DNA from 2 places in the Paenibacillus sp. EKM301P genome. Region 2 is predicted to be linked to the other one. Evidence: riboswitches for the same ligand, from Rfam matches in the RefSeq annotation. Region 2 holds a riboswitch; the other holds the start of a gene.

Region 1 (8,077 bases), on a different contig from region 2:
TTCACCGTATCCTTCAAATAAATAATGCCGTATATCCGATCATCCAGCGCCACTGCTAGCGGTGTCCCCCCTTCTGCGGCTACCTGATTCGCTTTTTCCTCCAGATCGGCCGGAACACTGCCTTCTTGCGATACAATCCACTGCCGGACAGAGTCCACGGCGCCTTTGCGTACTCTTCGTCCATCAGCGAGATCCAGACCACTCATCCGGGTTTCTGCCTTGAACTCGATAAAGGTTCCACCTGCTGCCAAGGATTCATCCAGCGTGTATTCCTGCTTACGCATCAATTCCAGTACCGAGCGTCCCTCAGGCGTCTCATCCTTTAGTGAACTCATCGCTGCCCATTTCGCTAGCTCTGCCTTTTCTATACCATCTACAACCACGAATTCACTCGCCATCCGGTTACCGAAGGTGATGGTACCCGTTTTATCTAGAATCATCGTATTGATGTCCCCGGATGCTTCTACCGCCTTGCCTGACATGGCCAGCACGTTAAACTGGGTAACTCGGTCCATACCAGCAATTCCAATGGCCGACAAAAGCCCGCCAATCGTGGTCGGAATCAGACAGACCAGCAACGAAATCAGCACGGGGACAGGCAAATCAATCTTAAAATGACGGGCTATCGGGGCCAGTGTCACCACCACAATGAGAAAAATAATCGTTAAGCTAATCAGCAATGTATTCAGCGCAATTTCATTTGGCGTTTTTTGCCGCTGTGCACCTTCCACGAGCGAAATCATTTTATCAATAAACGTTTCACCCGGCTCAGTCGTAATCCGCACCTTAATGCGGTCACTGACTACCCGCGTCCCGCCGGTTACCGAGCAAAAATCACCGCCCGATTCCTTAATGACCGGAGCTGATTCTCCCGTAATTGCAGATTCATCCACTGAGGCCAGGCCTTCAATAACCTCACCATCGCTTGGAATCATTTCGCCCTGAGAGACGATTACCACGTCACCTTTACGCAATGCTGTTGAGCTGACCACCTGAATCTCATTCCCGACGAGCTTATTAGCTTGTGAGTCCTGCTTGGATTTTTTCAAGGAAGCAGCTTGTGCTTTCCCCCGTCCCTCCGCGAGCGCTTCAGCAAAGTTAGCAAAAAGCAGCGTGAACAACAAAATAATAAATACAGCCAAGTTAAAGCCCATTTCCTTGCCGGTTCCAAAATAACCGGGAAGCAGTAGCATGAGCAGTACGACCAATGTACCGATCTCCACTACGAACATGACAGGATTTTTCATCATGATCATCGGATTTAATTTGATAAAGCTATCCTTGACCGCCTGCTTCAAGATGCTTCTATCCAGCATGCGTTTGCGTTGTTCCTTCATGATCAAGCACCCCGTTCATCCATTCTCATTTTCCTTCTATGCTCATTCTTCATCACATGGTCAAAAATTCAGCTACAGGACCCAGTACGATCACCGGCAAAAAGGTTAACGCACCAATCAACAGGACCACTCCGATTAGGATGGCTCCAAACAGCTTGTTGTCCGTGCGCAGTGTACCCATCGTCACCGGGGTCGGCGCTTTGGCATTCAACGAAGCCGCCACAGCCAGCAATGCAATCATGGATACATATCGTCCAAAGAACATAACCGCTCCTGTTGTAACGTTCCAAAACACTTTGTTATCCGAAAGACCTTCAAATCCCGAGCCGTTATTTGCCGCAGATGATGCATATTCATAGAGCACCTGAGTCAACCCGTGATATCCGGGGTTAGAGACCGCATCATATCCCCAATGACTCATAAACGCAAGCGCAGTGGGAGCAAGAATAAGAAACGGATGTACCAAAATAGCAATTGCAATCAGTTTCATTTCCTTGCCTTCAATTTTCCTACCCATAAATTCCGGGGTTCTTCCGACCATCAGTCCGCATATAAACACTCCCAGAATCGCATACATCAGCATATTCATCAGCCCGACGCCCTTGCCGCCAAAAATGACGTTTAGCATCATTTCTCCCAAAGCAGCCATACCACCTAGCGGGGTCAATGTATCATGCATATTATTGACCGAACCTGTCGTTGCCGCCGTTGTGACCGCAGTGAATAATGCCGATTGGCCAATACCGAAACGAACTTCTTTCCCTTCCATGCTTCCCTGAGATGCATCCATACCCAGTGCCTGGATTAACGGATTACCTGTTTTCTCCGACACATACGTTATGGATAGAAAAATAAGGAACAAGACCATCATCGAGCTGAAAATAATCCAGCCCTGCTTGCGATTACGGGCAAACAATCCAAATGTATACGGCAGCGAAGCCGGCATTACCCACATTGCCAAAATTTCCAGTACGTTCGTCCAAGGATTTGGATTTTCAAAAGGATGTGCAGAATTAGCTCCCGCAAAACCGCCCCCGTTCGTGCCCAAATGCTTGATGGATTCCAATGAGGCAATGGGTCCCATAGCAATCTGCTGCTGTGTACCACTTAAAGTCGTAATATCCGCCGTGGGTTGTAGCGTCTGTGGTACTTTTAATCCCACCAGCACCAGCGTAAGTACAAAGGCAAGCGGCAGGAAAATCCGTATGTTGGCTTTAATAAAATCTTGAAAAAAATTACCCAGCCCTTCACCGCGCCGCGTCAATCCCCTCATAAAAGCCGCAGCAACCGAAAACCCCGAAGCAGCCGAAGTAAACATCATCATCGTGACGAACGCCATCTGCGTCAGATACGTAAGCCCGCTTTCTCCGCTGTAATGTTGGAGATTCGTATTGGTCATAAAGCTGATTACTGTATTAAATGCCAATGATGCTTCCATATTACTGTTCCCAACCGGATTGCCCGGAAGTATAGCCTGCAAGCGCAATAGCAGGTAGCTGATCCCCACAAGCACCACATTGGTTGCAATGAAACTCATAGCGTACGTGGTCCAATGCATGCTGTCCTGTTTCTTCAAGCCTACAGCCTTATAAATCAGCTTTTCCGTTCCACCAAAAATCCGATCCGTCCGATTCGGTTCATTCGAGAATACGTGATACATATAGGTGCCCATCGGCTTTACCAAGAGCAACAATATGATGATCACAATCCCAATTTGCAGTAGCTCCATCCTCTATTCCTCCTTAAAATGCTCCTGCATTTGGAACAACAGACCTGATTCAGACCATCCATTGAGTGCACACGTTTGCGAAAATCTGCATCTCTGATGCTGCATTCTTGATCTGCTGTTCCCGCCTGCTCGATCCTATAGTTGACTAGAATTTTTCAGGATTCAGGAGTGCGTAGATTAAATACACGAACACAATAGCCGTAAGTCCTAGCACAACGATCATCCTCTTCGCCCTCCTTTTGAGGTCTGCGCATCACACCAGCGTACAAACAGCAGTATCACTCCATAACTCACAGCCATTACGAGCAGCATGTATAAATCCATCATGTTCATACCCTCCGTATCGCTTTTCAGATTGCCCTTTTGATTCCATCATAAAATCATAAACCAGCTATGTTATAAGTGCTTATCCGTTCAGCAGGAAACCCACCTCTCCGTTCAATGTGTAGATCACATGGTCCGCTCCCAATCCCCGATAAATTCCTTGTGGATTACAGCCGTGCGTAATAACATAGATCAATTCTGATGTTAGTGGCCGACATATTTGCAGGAAACGGCAAGTTAGATTCAAGCTGTTTTCAAACAAATACACACTACCAATTTCTTTTTTAGGAAAATTCCATTTTCCCGCTTGCATCGTATTGATGCGCACAATGTGCTCCACACCCATTTTTTTGAGCTGTCGTTCCTCCTGGGTGCTATTTGTGAGAACTGCAAACGCCAATTTTTTGAACATAAGCAATTTCACAAAACTTCTGCCCGCTTCATTCGGTGCAGTGACAATAATTAACCGACCTTCCATCAGTAGCTCCTCTCCCGGTATAAAAAGACAACAAAAAGAAGCCGAAGGAAAAAGGCTTCCTCCGGCTTCATACATTCCATGATAAAATAAACCATGGCTGCACACGGCGGTTTGTTGCCTCTCCCTGTACGCTTACGAGGTTAGCTGTCGGATTCGGACGTGAGAGTCGCCCTATTTACGGCACTTGGCCGGAAAATTCACCCCATGAGACACACGGCTTGCAAAGCCGTATATACTCGTTGGTTCCCCCGCTTTTGCAACTGCAAAATTCAGCGCTTTAGACAATTCGTTGTTGCTTCATTGTTGTTAATTTGAAATTACGTCTTGAATCATACACCCGTGCAAGGAAGACTGTAAAGCTCAACGGCAAGGCTATAAATCACCCTTTAGAGCATAGAAGATTAAGGATAACGCTTACAACCAACCTATGCTTCTCGTATCTCTCTAAAACTCTGTATTTCACCTCTTTTTGAAAATGAAAGGCATGTCAATATTGGCGTAGGGTATGGTACGGTTGCCCTTTATTTATAAAAAAGAAAGAAAATGCGCTATATGTACTAGATAATTATCGAATGAACCCTCTTTTATAAGAAGAAACACCTCAATTTGCTCCATTTGAAGTGCGATTTACCGTTTTGAACAAAAGACGATTTTACAATGCACAATGTCTGTAGACTCTTCTGGACTTGCAACCCCTTGTTGAATGGTTCACAATTTAATTGTAGAATATTGAATTAGGAGGGATATCATGAGCGTATATAAATATGATGCACAGACCCTACAAGGGGCACAAATTCCGTTATCCACATACGAAGGGAAAGTTCTTCTTATCGTGAATACTGCCAGCAAATGTGGGTTAACCCCCCAGTACAAGGCGCTACAAGAGCTATATGACCAGTATCATGAACAGGGGCTCGAAATTTTGGGATTTCCCAGCAACCAGTTCGCCAAACAAGAGCCGGGTTCCAGCGAGGAGATCTCCGAGTTTTGCCAACTCAATTACGGAGTGACTTTTCCCATGTTCGCCAAGACAGATGTTAACGGTGATCAGGCACATCCTCTATTTCGCTACCTGACCCACACTGCTCCAGGCGTATTAGGCTCCAAAGCGATCAAATGGAATTTTACTAAATTCTTAATTACACGAGAAGGTAACGTATTTAAGCGTTATGCGCCGCAAACCACTCCAGACAAGCTTGTAGGAGATATTAAGAAGCTTTTGCAGAAAAACTGACAATCTTTATGCATTACAGTTAACGAGCGGTCCGTTGTCCATACGACCGCTTCTGTGACGGGAGGATATGACGAAAAGTATTTAACAAAAAAAGCATCCCTTCACGTAAAACGTGTCAGGATGCTTTTTCAACTGGGTACTGCATATAATGCGGTCGAGAGGACTCGAACCTCCACGGGCGTACGCCCACTACCCCCTCAAGATAGCGTGTCTGCCATTCCACCACGACCGCATGTCATAATGTATTGAGGCAACAGATTTATTATACTCTCTCAGCAACAATTTGTAAACAAGAATATTATAATTATTTTTAATGTAACTTTATATAACATATATAAGCAATAAAATTATTTAATTTGACACAATAGAGCTTTAAGTGTAAAAATACATTACATAAATGTTCGATTTCTTATTACAAATCAATATTCAAGTCAAATAACATCACACAAATATTCACTTCAAGGAGGCGAACCGTCCTGCATAAAGGTAACCGGTTGCTAAACTACGCATTATTGTTGGACCCTTCCTTACCTATTGGTGGTTTCACCCGTTTCTACGGATTGGAGGAGCGTTTCCGCGCCGGACACCTGAACAGTCTTCAGGATCTGAAACATTACATGCGAGACGATTGGTATCCTCAAATCACAACCCTTGACGGCATGGCCATTAAAAGTCTGTATGCAGCCATCCAGCAGAATGACGGTTGGCGGATCGCCCTTATTGATAAAATGTTGCACACCCAACATCCTTCCTCGCAGCATGTAAAAGAGTCGCGACTTTCTGGCCAGCGACTGCTCAAGCTCACCAAGGCTCTTTATCCTTGGCTCGCATTTGACCAACTGGAAGACACACTCACTCAATACAATGCAATTGGCACACTCGCTACTGTCCACACTTGGATTAACTCCCTCCTCGGAAGCGATATAGAACAGACCATTCACGGCTATTTTGCCACAGCGGTATCCTTCTGTATCGAAGATGCCTTTAGACTGCTCAATCCTCCTTATGAGGAAAAAAATCCTCTTATCGATCATATGACCAGCGAGTTGCTTACCACCTGGAAGAAGATTAACAAACCTACGCCAAGCTCATATCAGCGCCATCTTTTCCACAGCCATCGGACCAGCTCCTATATCACTCAGCCACCCTATATGAGCCATAGCAGCCAATTGAATGCATCCAGACCCTTTTCCTCCTCCGTCCTATTTAAACACCTTCCAGCATCCCTCTGATGCGTCGTTTACCAATCTAGCAGTCACAATAAAAATACTCTGCCCTTTTCTCAAGCGGCAGAGTATTTTTATTCATGTATCCCAAATTCACACCAATAACAGACCATAGTCGGATTATTTTCACTTTTTGCACTTAATTAAGTAATTATTTTAACGAAATACCGTATTTAAGATTGTATAAACACGTATAAAAGTGTATCATAGTTTTAGATGGTTAATTCTAACATGTTTACTGATGATTATTATATCACACCAATTATTCCGTAAGAATCCGTAAGGGGCGATTTCTCTTGAACAACAAAATGCCTGTCACCTCCTTCGGGTGGGCCATCAAACAAAGGCTTGTCGAGCTTCGGCTGGATCAGAAAACATTTTGCGAGACACATAATATTCCGCCTTCACGCTTGTCCAATCTGATTCACGGCACCCGCAAAGCACAAAGGTACAGAAAACAAGTTGCTGCAATTCTGAATATCGACGATAACGATTATAAGGAGGCGACACCACACTAAACCGAACAAGCATTTCAGCAACCAATGCGTCGCCATATTATCAGGAAACCAAATAAACCCGTAAACCGAACCCTCAGTTCGTTTTACGGGTTATCACCCAGGCGTTTAGCCATAGATTATTCAAGTTTTGTTTTGTCCTTCTCTCTTTTTTGCTTACGGTACTTCGCAAATTCAACGTATTCTAAAATAAAGTTCTGTTCTTCTGTCTCAAGATCTTCAGCCTGGCAATTCAGTGGCCCCATCACCCCAAAAAAATAAGCAGCCTTCTGCTCCTGAAGCACGCCTTCCCCTGGCTTAATCCCTTTCATCAACCAGTCGAGCGATACATTAAAAAAGTCCGAAATCTGAATCAAATGGGCGGTACCTGGCGTTGTTTTTCCCCTTCTCCAATCACCGAGATTCCCTGAGCTAATTTTAAGCTTTTCACAAAATGCCTTCTTGGTCATTCCTCGATCCTTAATTAAAGCTTCAATCCGCTGATAAATAGTTTGATCTCCCACAACGTTTCCCCTCCGACACTGTAGCTTTTTCTAATTAATTTTCAATTGTCACATTAGAATGTCCTTATCAAATCCCACAGCAAACATTAATCAGTAGTTGAATTGGGCTGGTTTTTCTCTTTACGAAAGCGGGTAAATTCAATATACTCAAGTATAAAATCTCTTTCCGCCTCACTTAGCGATCCCCCCTGGCAATTCAGTTGCCCTGAAGCTCCAAAAAAATAAGGGTCCTGCGACTCCTTCAGCACCTTACTCTGCACGTCTCGACCCAGCATAATCCAATCCAGACTAGCGTCAAAAAAAGAAGCGATTTCTATGAGTTTATTCGTGCCTGGTGTCGTTTTTCCTCTTTTCCAATCTCCAAAGTTCCCTGTACTAATGCCCAACTGCTGGCAAAACGCCTTTTTCGTCATACCTCGTTCCTTAATGAGCTCCTCAATGCGTTGGTAAATAGATTGCATAGAAGTTCCTTCCTCCCTAGCAGGCTCTCCAAATAACGATATCATGTCCCTTGTTCCCTTTTCAAAGATCACGTGTGCTAAAATTACCGAATTATGTATGTTGGTTTTCATTATACCACAATATGCAACAAAAACCGCCTGTTTTCCGAAGAAAGGGCGGTCTTTAAGTCAGTTCGCTTACGCCAATCACGTAGCAGAGTTGTCGATTTTAAGTAAAATCCGCTTCAATTCGTTCAACGTTTCACTTAAGTGCAATAAATCTTCTTCCGG
Region 2 (8,077 bases):
AATCGTAGCTTCCAACTTGTCATTATAACGAACCACGGTCATATTGTTCGTCATCCACTCACCCAGCTCTTTATGAAGAACATAGGCATTTTCTTTTCCATCCATGTGCAAAATATGCTCGTATTTCTCAGTCTGCTGATGGACTGCCGCATCAAATACCGAAGAAGCTACATCCTGGGCAGACTTTTTCAAGCCCTTGATATATTCCACAGCCTTTGGTCCAGCCACCATTCCACCATAAATGGCCGACAGCAACGAGTTTGCACCCAAGCGGTTCGCTCCGTGATACTGGAATTCACATTCACCAGCTGCGAACAGACCCGGTATATTTGTCATCTGATTATAATCGACCCACATGCCGCCCATTGAATAATGAACAGCCGGGAATATTTTCATTGGGATTTTACGCGGATCGTCGCCGACGAATTTTTCATAAATTTCAATAATGCCGCCCAGCTTTACATCCAGCTCTTTTGGGTCCTTGTGGGACAAATCCAGATAGACCATGTTCTCGCCATTAATACCCAGTCCATCATCAACACATACGCTGAATATTTCACGTGTCGCAATGTCGCGAGGGACCAGATTTCCATAAGCCGGATATTTTTCTTCAAGGAAATACCATGGCTTCCCGTCTTTATATGTCCAAATGCGACCGCCCTCTCCCCGTGCCGACTCGGACATGAGACGCAGCTTATCGTCACCGGGTATAGCCGTTGGATGAATCTGTATAAATTCACCGTTCGCGTAGCGAACGCCTTGCTGATACACTGCACCGGCAGCTGTACCGGTATTAATAACGGAATTTGTGGTTTTACCGAAAATAATTCCGGGACCACCGGATGCCAAAATAACGGCGTCCGCTGCAAAAGTCTTCACTTCCATCGTACGCAAATCTTGCCCGCAAATCCCTCGGCAGATGCCTTCATCATCCAGTACAGCCTGTAAAAACTCCCAGTTCTCGTACTTGGTCACCAAACCAGCAGATTCCCAGCGCCGTACCTGCTCATCGAGAGCATACAGGAGTTGCTGTCCTGTCGTCGCGCCAGCGAAGGCTGTCCGATGATGCTGGGTACCGCCAAAGCGGCGGAAATCTAGCAGTCCTTCTGGTGTCCGATTGAACATAACACCCATGCGGTCCATGAGATGGATAATTCCCGGAGCCGCTTCGCACATCGCTTTTACCGGCGGCTGGTTGGCCAGAAAGTCACCGCCATAGACTGAATCATCAAAGTGAATCCAGGGTGAGTCTCCCTCACCTTTGGTATTTACCGCACCGTTAATGCCGCCCTGCGCACAAACGGAGTGGGATCTTTTGACCGGAACCAAAGAAAATAGATGAACGTGGACTCCCGCTTCTGCCGCCTTGATCGTAGCCATTAGACCTGCCAGACCGCCGCCCACGACAATAATGTTGGATGCTGCCATTTCTGCTCACTCCTTCTTTTCAGGATTTGTACTAAATCCCCTTTTACAAATCAGAATAGAATCTCAACACGATGTATTATTTAAATAACTCGTTTACAGTAGCTGTTTAAAGGCGCTGCATTGCACCAAGGCTGTTGCCGTTTCCTGGAATTCCGCGCTGCGAAATGCAAGCAGGGAAGCAACGAAGCCGATCGACACCACCACGAACAGGGTCATACAGATATAGGAAGATACTTTTTGGGCACGTGGTCCCACGGTAATCCCCCAACTGACCATAAATGCCCACAGTCCATTAGCAAAGTGAAATGATGCCGAAACGACACTGATTAAATACAAAATAAAATAGACTGGGTTCGTCACTATACCATGCATTACGCCGCCTAGCTCCTCATGAGTTACATTACCCAGGGCCACCTGAAAGCGTGTGTCGTATACGTGCCAGATAATAAATACAAACGTAATGACGCCGGAAATACGCTGGAACAAAAAGCGCCAGTTACGCGAATAGCCAAACCTTTTGACATTCGGGTCAGCCTGATAAGCGATATACAAGCCATAGATTCCGTGGAACAGTAATGGCAAGTAGATGAATAACGTTTCTAACACAATAACCAGCGGCAAACCATTCAGGAAGGCCACGCTGCGATTAAAACCTTCCTTGCCGCCCTCCACCGCTGTGAAGTTCGTCACCAAATGCTCAACAAAAAATAGAGCCAATGGAATGACGCCAAGAAGCGAATGCAGCTTTCTGGAATAAAATCCTCTCATCTAGGTCATGCTCCCTTCTCCCAATAATAGCGTTTTCAATAGTAATATAACATATAAAATGACAGTTCCCGACAGGGAATGTTCAACAAGGTGTCCCTTATAAGGAAAAACAAAAGTGTGAACATCTTGTGTCGCTTTCATGTTACTCCTTTTCGGCTTATAATGGAATTGCAATATACGTATTAATTATTATGTCTTTTTTGCATATAGAGAGGAAGTGGAAGATTTGTTTGAGGATTTGAACGCTTTTGCCGTCATTGTCGAGCAGTCCAGCCTGAATAAAGCCTCCAAACTGCTGAATTTGTCCCAACCCGCCCTGTCCCGCAAAATTGCCAAGCTGGAGGAAGAGCTGGGTGTCCATCTCTTTGATCGTCGGGGCAAACGGCTCGAAATTACATCGACTGGCCGATTTGTATATACTTTCGCGCTGGAGCAACGGCAACGTCAGCTTCGCTTCTTACAAAAGCTGTCCCAGCACAAAAATGAAGCCCAGAGCATGCTTACACTGGGCGCAAGTCTTACGACACTCCAAACGACGCTACCTACTCTCGTCGAAGCTTTCATGAGCAAGCATCCTCAGACTGAGCTAAAGCTGCTCACCGGCAAGACGCATGAAATCGTTGCCTTTGTACGCGACAAAAAAGCAGACGCCGGCGTTGTCGGGTCTGCCATTCATGAAGCTGGACTGCGTTGCATTCCGTTATTTGACGATCATTTGGAGCTAGTCGTCCCCATCGGACATGAATTAACTGTCAAGACAGGAACGGCTTCAATGAAGGACTTGCAAGGATTGCCGATGATTATTTTCTCCAAAGGAACCTGGTACCGCAGTCTGACGGATGACTTGTTCCAGCGTAGCGGCATTATGCCGGATATCCGCATGGAAATCGACTCCTTCGAGGCGATTGTACGCCTGCTTCCCACCTGCAAGGCATCCGCTTTGCTGCCCAAATCCTATTTGCGCAGCGAACTGCTGCGAGATAATGGACTTACTGCATTGTACTTGCCTGATTTGAAGGAGACACGCCGAACGACCTCCCTCATCTACTCAGAAACGGCCGATCTCGGCCCAACAGCACGACGCTGGATTAGCGAGACACGTGCATCGTTTGCAGGCTACCGTATGGTATAGAGGATTTAACCCTCTTCATTGACATTAACGACCTCATCCTCAAAGCGGCCGATATTATCATTGGAGCCGATAATGACCATAATATCGTCTGCTTTCAGCCGATCCATAGCTGTCGGTGCGATCAAGATACCATTCGCCGTATGAAGCGCCACGATGCTGCAACCAAAGCGGGTGCGCGCATTTAATTCTGCCAACGTTTTGCCATTCAGACATGCAGGCACATTAAGTTCTACAATGCTGTATTCCTTGGACAGCTCCAAATAATCGAGCAGATTAGGCGTGACCAGCTGATGCGCTACTCGAATACCCATATCCCGTTCCGGATAAATGACTCGGTCCACCCCAAGCTTCTCTAACGCACGCCCATGCAGCACAGATATGGCTTTGGCTACGACTTTTCTCACACCCAGCTCCTTCAGCAAAATGGCGGTCAGGATGCTTACCTGAATATCATCACCAATCGCAACAATGCCGCAATCGAAATTACGTATGCCGAGTGACCGCAACGCATCCTCATCTGTAGCGTCTGCCACGACAGTATGTGTCAGAATCTCACTCATACTGTCCACAACATCCTCATTCCGATCAATGCCCAGCACCTCGCACCCCATATCCACCAATTGCAAAGCCAGGCTTGAGCCAAACCGTCCCAAGCCAATGACTACAAACTGCTGCGTTTTCATATCTACTCGAAAACTCCCTTACCCTATAATTATTTTACCTTCTGGATGACGATACAATTCCTTACCCTTTTTCGGTCCCAGTGCATAAGCTAGCGTGAGTGGACCCAGCCTGCCTGCAAACATCGTCAGAGTAATCACCAGCTTGCCTACAACTGTCAAATCAGGTGTAAGCCCCATGGACAGTCCTACCGTACCAAAGGCAGACACCGTCTCGAACAAGATCATCAGAAAATGATGATCTTCGGTTGCGGACAGAATCATCGTCACCCCAATCACGAACAGCAACCCCAGCAAGGTAATAGTCAAAGCCTTATAAATGCGTGCCTGCGCAAGTCGGTACCGGAACAGCACAATGTCTTCCCGTCCCCGCAGCATCGAAAACACCGCTCCAATGAGCAGAGCAAATGTAGTGGTCTTAATCCCGCCTCCAGTGGAGCCAGGCGAAGCCCCAATAAACATGAGTATGATGATAAAAAACTGCGTAGCCTGCCGCAAGCCTGCAATGTCCAGCGTGTTGGCACCTGCGGTGCGAGGGGTAACGGACTGGAATAAAGAACCCAGCAGTTTACCACCCCAATCAAGCGAGCCAAGCGTCTTCGGATTCGTAAACTCAAATACAAAAATGACAAGCGTCCCGACGACAATCAGAGCAGCTGTCATGCTGAGTACCACCTTGGTATGCAAGGACAGTCTCTTACGCTTGCGATAATCTGCCAGGTCAGACATCACTACAAAACCAATACCACCCGAAATAATGAGAAACATGGCTGTAAAATTAACAATCGGATCATATACATAACCTGTCAGGCTGCGAAATTCACCGAACAAATCAAAACCAGCGTTATTAAACATGGAAATGGCATGCCAGATTCCAAAATAAATCGCCCTGCCTACAGGCATATCAAATGACCAGCGAATCGAAAAAATAGCTGCACATACGCCCTCAATCATCAGCGAGTACCATAGCACCTTGCGGATCAATCCGACAATTCCTTCGACAGAGGTCTGATTCATCGCTTCTTGCAAAATAAGGCGCTCCCGCAAGGAAATCCGACGCTTGAACACCAACGCGATCAAGGTAGCCATAGTCATAAAGCCAAGTCCGCCAATCTGAATCAGCGCAACGATGACAATTTGACCAAAGGTTGTAAAAAAGAGCCCTGTATCCTTAACGACAAGCCCAGTTACACAGGTCGCGGAAGCGGCAGTAAACAAAGCGTCTATAAACGCAAGTGGTTTTCCTGTTGTATTAGAAATGGGCAGCATTAACAATAAACTACCTATTAGAATGATAATGGCAAAGCCTGCAACGAATATTTGCGGTGGAGAAAGCCGAAGCCAGCTTGCATTGGGATTCATTTATTCATCACTTCTCCTCCTTGGTGAACTATGAGCATGGAGATCGCTCAGCTCATAAAATCACCAATTCTTTTCAGTTTCTTTTATAAATCAGAAAAGTATCCGCAAAGCGGGATACTTTTGCCTTTCAATACTCACTACACTTTATACGTAACTACCTCATGGAACGTTTGATGACTTTAAGGCGGGCAGCAGCGAAGCGGTCCATTTGAATCTGGAGAAGCGATAGCGCTCGCCTTTGACTCTGAATTTTACCCTTATCAAGGTCTAGAAAATCAAAAAAATTCAGTGGCAACAGCGATTGGAAGATCAAATGGAACGCGCAGCGTCCTTAACTCAGCAAACTTTTATTCACACTTATACACACAAAAAAAGACACCGGAAAACCGAGTGCCTGACTTGGTTCCTGCCCACAGCCTACGAGGTTAGCTGACGGATTCGGGCAGCACAGTATGCCCTATTTACACTTCCGGTCCATCAGGATCGGCTGTAAAATTCACCCCAGTAACATGGTTCCCCCGTTTTCTCACAGAAATTCGGCTTAAATGTATGTCATTACCCATATATTTCATAGGCATTGCCTCAAGATTATAATCCTTCTCTATCCAGATCACAAAACCGATTTCGCCGAAAAAACGTGAAATTGGCTTTAATTTGCGATTGGGCATCGCTTAATCACAGCTTATCTAATTTTATTAAAACTTTAAAGTGCTTTCACTCTGTTTTCATGAATATCGCTGGTCTGTTGGCGGGAACCTGTGCAGTATGATATCTTTAATGGATGTTCTTATTTACAGATTAAGGAGGAAACTCATGAATCCTATCGGGAAACCGGTCGTGCTCACGGCCAACTTCAAAAAATTAGGCTTGCTGGGCGGGGTTGGCCTGATTTGCTTTTTTATCTTTCAATTGCTTATTCCCTCGCTTAGCAATCCAAGTCCGGAATCATTGATGAATGCAAAGGTCATCAGCAAACAAGAAGCGATCGTACACGCCTTGGACTTTGCCCGTTCCGAGCTGGGCTATACGGAATCACAGCCAGAGAAGCCTGTCGTGACCTATCAGGCTGAAACAGATTTGTACGGTTATTTATCCAGAGAAAAACTGCTTCAAGCGTACGATCGTACATGGAAAAAAAATTATCCTTATGAAACCTTTCGGGTTGATTTGCCTGACTCCTCAGCGAAGGGCAAGCTGCAAATTCATGTGGATTTATCCACTGGGAAGGTCGTTAGCTTTAAGCGGATCACCTCCAGCACCAATTACACACAGGCTGATGTTTCTACAGATGAACAAGCACGAAGCAAGCTTGTACGTATAGCTGAGGGCGACATGACGCTTGAAGCCAAGGAACAGGCTGCAGCAAAATGGATCAAACGCTTTGGCTTTAAGCCATCGGAATTGAAGCTTGCGACCACTGAGGGGGAAGGTGGATTAAAATATACCGTGGACGAAAAGAAAATCGGCGCCTCGGTCCTTACGCTGGCTTTTACCTTTGAAGATGGGGATGTTCGCTCATTTACCCAAAGCTTTTCAGCCCCTTCGTCTTATACCGACTATGTTAAAAATCAAACATACTGGGCGAATTGGATGACTTATGCGGGTTATGCCCTATTTAGCTTTGTCCTGGGTGTACTTGCCATTGTGTATGCGTCACTCACCCGACGACATACTTCATTTGTACGCGGTATTGTTCTGTCCATTGTTTATTTTATTGCTAGTATAGCTGGGACCATGAACATGCTGCCTTTATTACAGGCTGAAGCAGGCAGTAAGGGCATGCTTATATTTCTTATGGTATTCCAGGTCGGTGTTACCTTCTTCATGGCTGTAGCTCTCTACTTCTCCTTGGTTGGTGGTGACGGCCTTATGCGTCAGGTTGGACTCAATGCATGGCCACGGGCCAAAGAGCCCGGCTACGGGCTGTATGTGCTTCGCAGTATGTATGTCGGTTACTTGTGGGCCTTCATTTTACTCGGCGTACAATCCATTTTGTTCTTTGTACTGGAGCGTACATTTAATACGTTCTCCACTACAGACGCCACGCAATCCCCTTACAATATGGCTTATCCATGGCTACTACCGATTATGGCCTGGATGGCAGGTATTGGAGAAGAGACTGTTTACCGTCTATTTGGTATTCCGATGGTAAAAAAAATAGTCAAAAATACGTTTGTTGCTTGTCTGATCACTACGCTTATTTGGGCACTGGGACATACGCTTTATCCAATCTATCCAGTGATTTCAAGACCTATTGAGCTGACTTTTCTTGGTTTGCTGTTTAGCTTCGTGTTCCTGCGTTACGGCTTTATCGCTGCCATGTTCAGCCACGTTATTTTTGACAGCATATTAATGGGACTTAGTGTGATCAGTTTGGGAGACACCGTGAATGTGAGCGCAGGTCTATTCTGGATCTTACTTCCGGCTATTGTAGGCTACATCATTTACTGGTTTAGTCCTAAAAAACCTAATCGAATCATGTTTGAACCCGTGAAAAAAGAGGAGCCGTATTCTACGACTCCTCCTCCCGAAGGGCAGCTATAATCTGACGAGCAAGTTTATCCCCAATAGAGAGAGGCCGGAAGTCTTCGACGCTGGCCTCTCTTATTTTTTTGAGCGATCCAAAATGCTTGAGCAGCAACTTACGCCGTTTCTCGCCGATGCCTGGAATGGAGTCCAACTGGGAAGTTACCATAGATTTGCCGCG

What was found. Region 2 has a riboswitch for cyclic di-AMP ahead of HFD99_RS15045 (TrkH family potassium uptake protein). Riboswitches for the same ligand answer to the same signal wherever they lie in the genome.
Region 1: linked by a shared signal. The riboswitch ahead of HFD99_RS06660 (hypothetical protein) and the one ahead of HFD99_RS15045 (TrkH family potassium uptake protein) in region 2 are both predicted to bind cyclic di-AMP.

The regions. Positions count from the first base shown of each region.
Region 1 is NZ_JAALFM010000002.1:262,016-270,092, forward strand. It holds gene kdpB (potassium-transporting ATPase subunit KdpB) at 1-1,337, opposite strand, end outside; gene kdpA (potassium-transporting ATPase subunit KdpA) at 1,390-3,066, opposite strand; gene kdpF (K(+)-transporting ATPase subunit F) at 3,212-3,289, opposite strand; gene HFD99_RS06660 (hypothetical protein) at 3,473-3,868, opposite strand; cyclic di-AMP (ydaO/yuaA leader) riboswitch at 3,982-4,153, opposite strand; gene HFD99_RS06665 (glutathione peroxidase) at 4,617-5,102, shown strand; tRNA gene HFD99_RS06670 (tRNA-Leu) at 5,252-5,334, opposite strand; gene HFD99_RS06675 (urease accessory protein UreF) at 5,597-6,334, shown strand; gene HFD99_RS06680 (Rha family transcriptional regulator) at 6,625-6,846, shown strand; gene HFD99_RS06685 (helix-turn-helix domain-containing protein) at 6,963-7,346, opposite strand; gene HFD99_RS06690 (helix-turn-helix domain-containing protein) at 7,433-7,807, opposite strand; gene HFD99_RS06695 (MarR family winged helix-turn-helix transcriptional regulator) at 7,994-8,077, opposite strand, start outside.
Region 2 is NZ_JAALFM010000005.1:236,659-244,735, forward strand. It holds gene sdhA (succinate dehydrogenase flavoprotein subunit) at 1-1,428, opposite strand, end outside; gene HFD99_RS15030 (succinate dehydrogenase cytochrome b558 subunit) at 1,522-2,196, opposite strand; gene HFD99_RS15035 (LysR family transcriptional regulator) at 2,423-3,328, shown strand; gene HFD99_RS15040 (potassium channel family protein) at 3,334-4,011, opposite strand; gene HFD99_RS15045 (TrkH family potassium uptake protein) at 4,030-5,370, opposite strand; cyclic di-AMP (ydaO/yuaA leader) riboswitch at 5,770-5,922, opposite strand; gene HFD99_RS15050 (CPBP family intramembrane glutamic endopeptidase) at 6,184-7,914, shown strand; gene uvrC (excinuclease ABC subunit UvrC) at 7,883-8,077, opposite strand, start outside.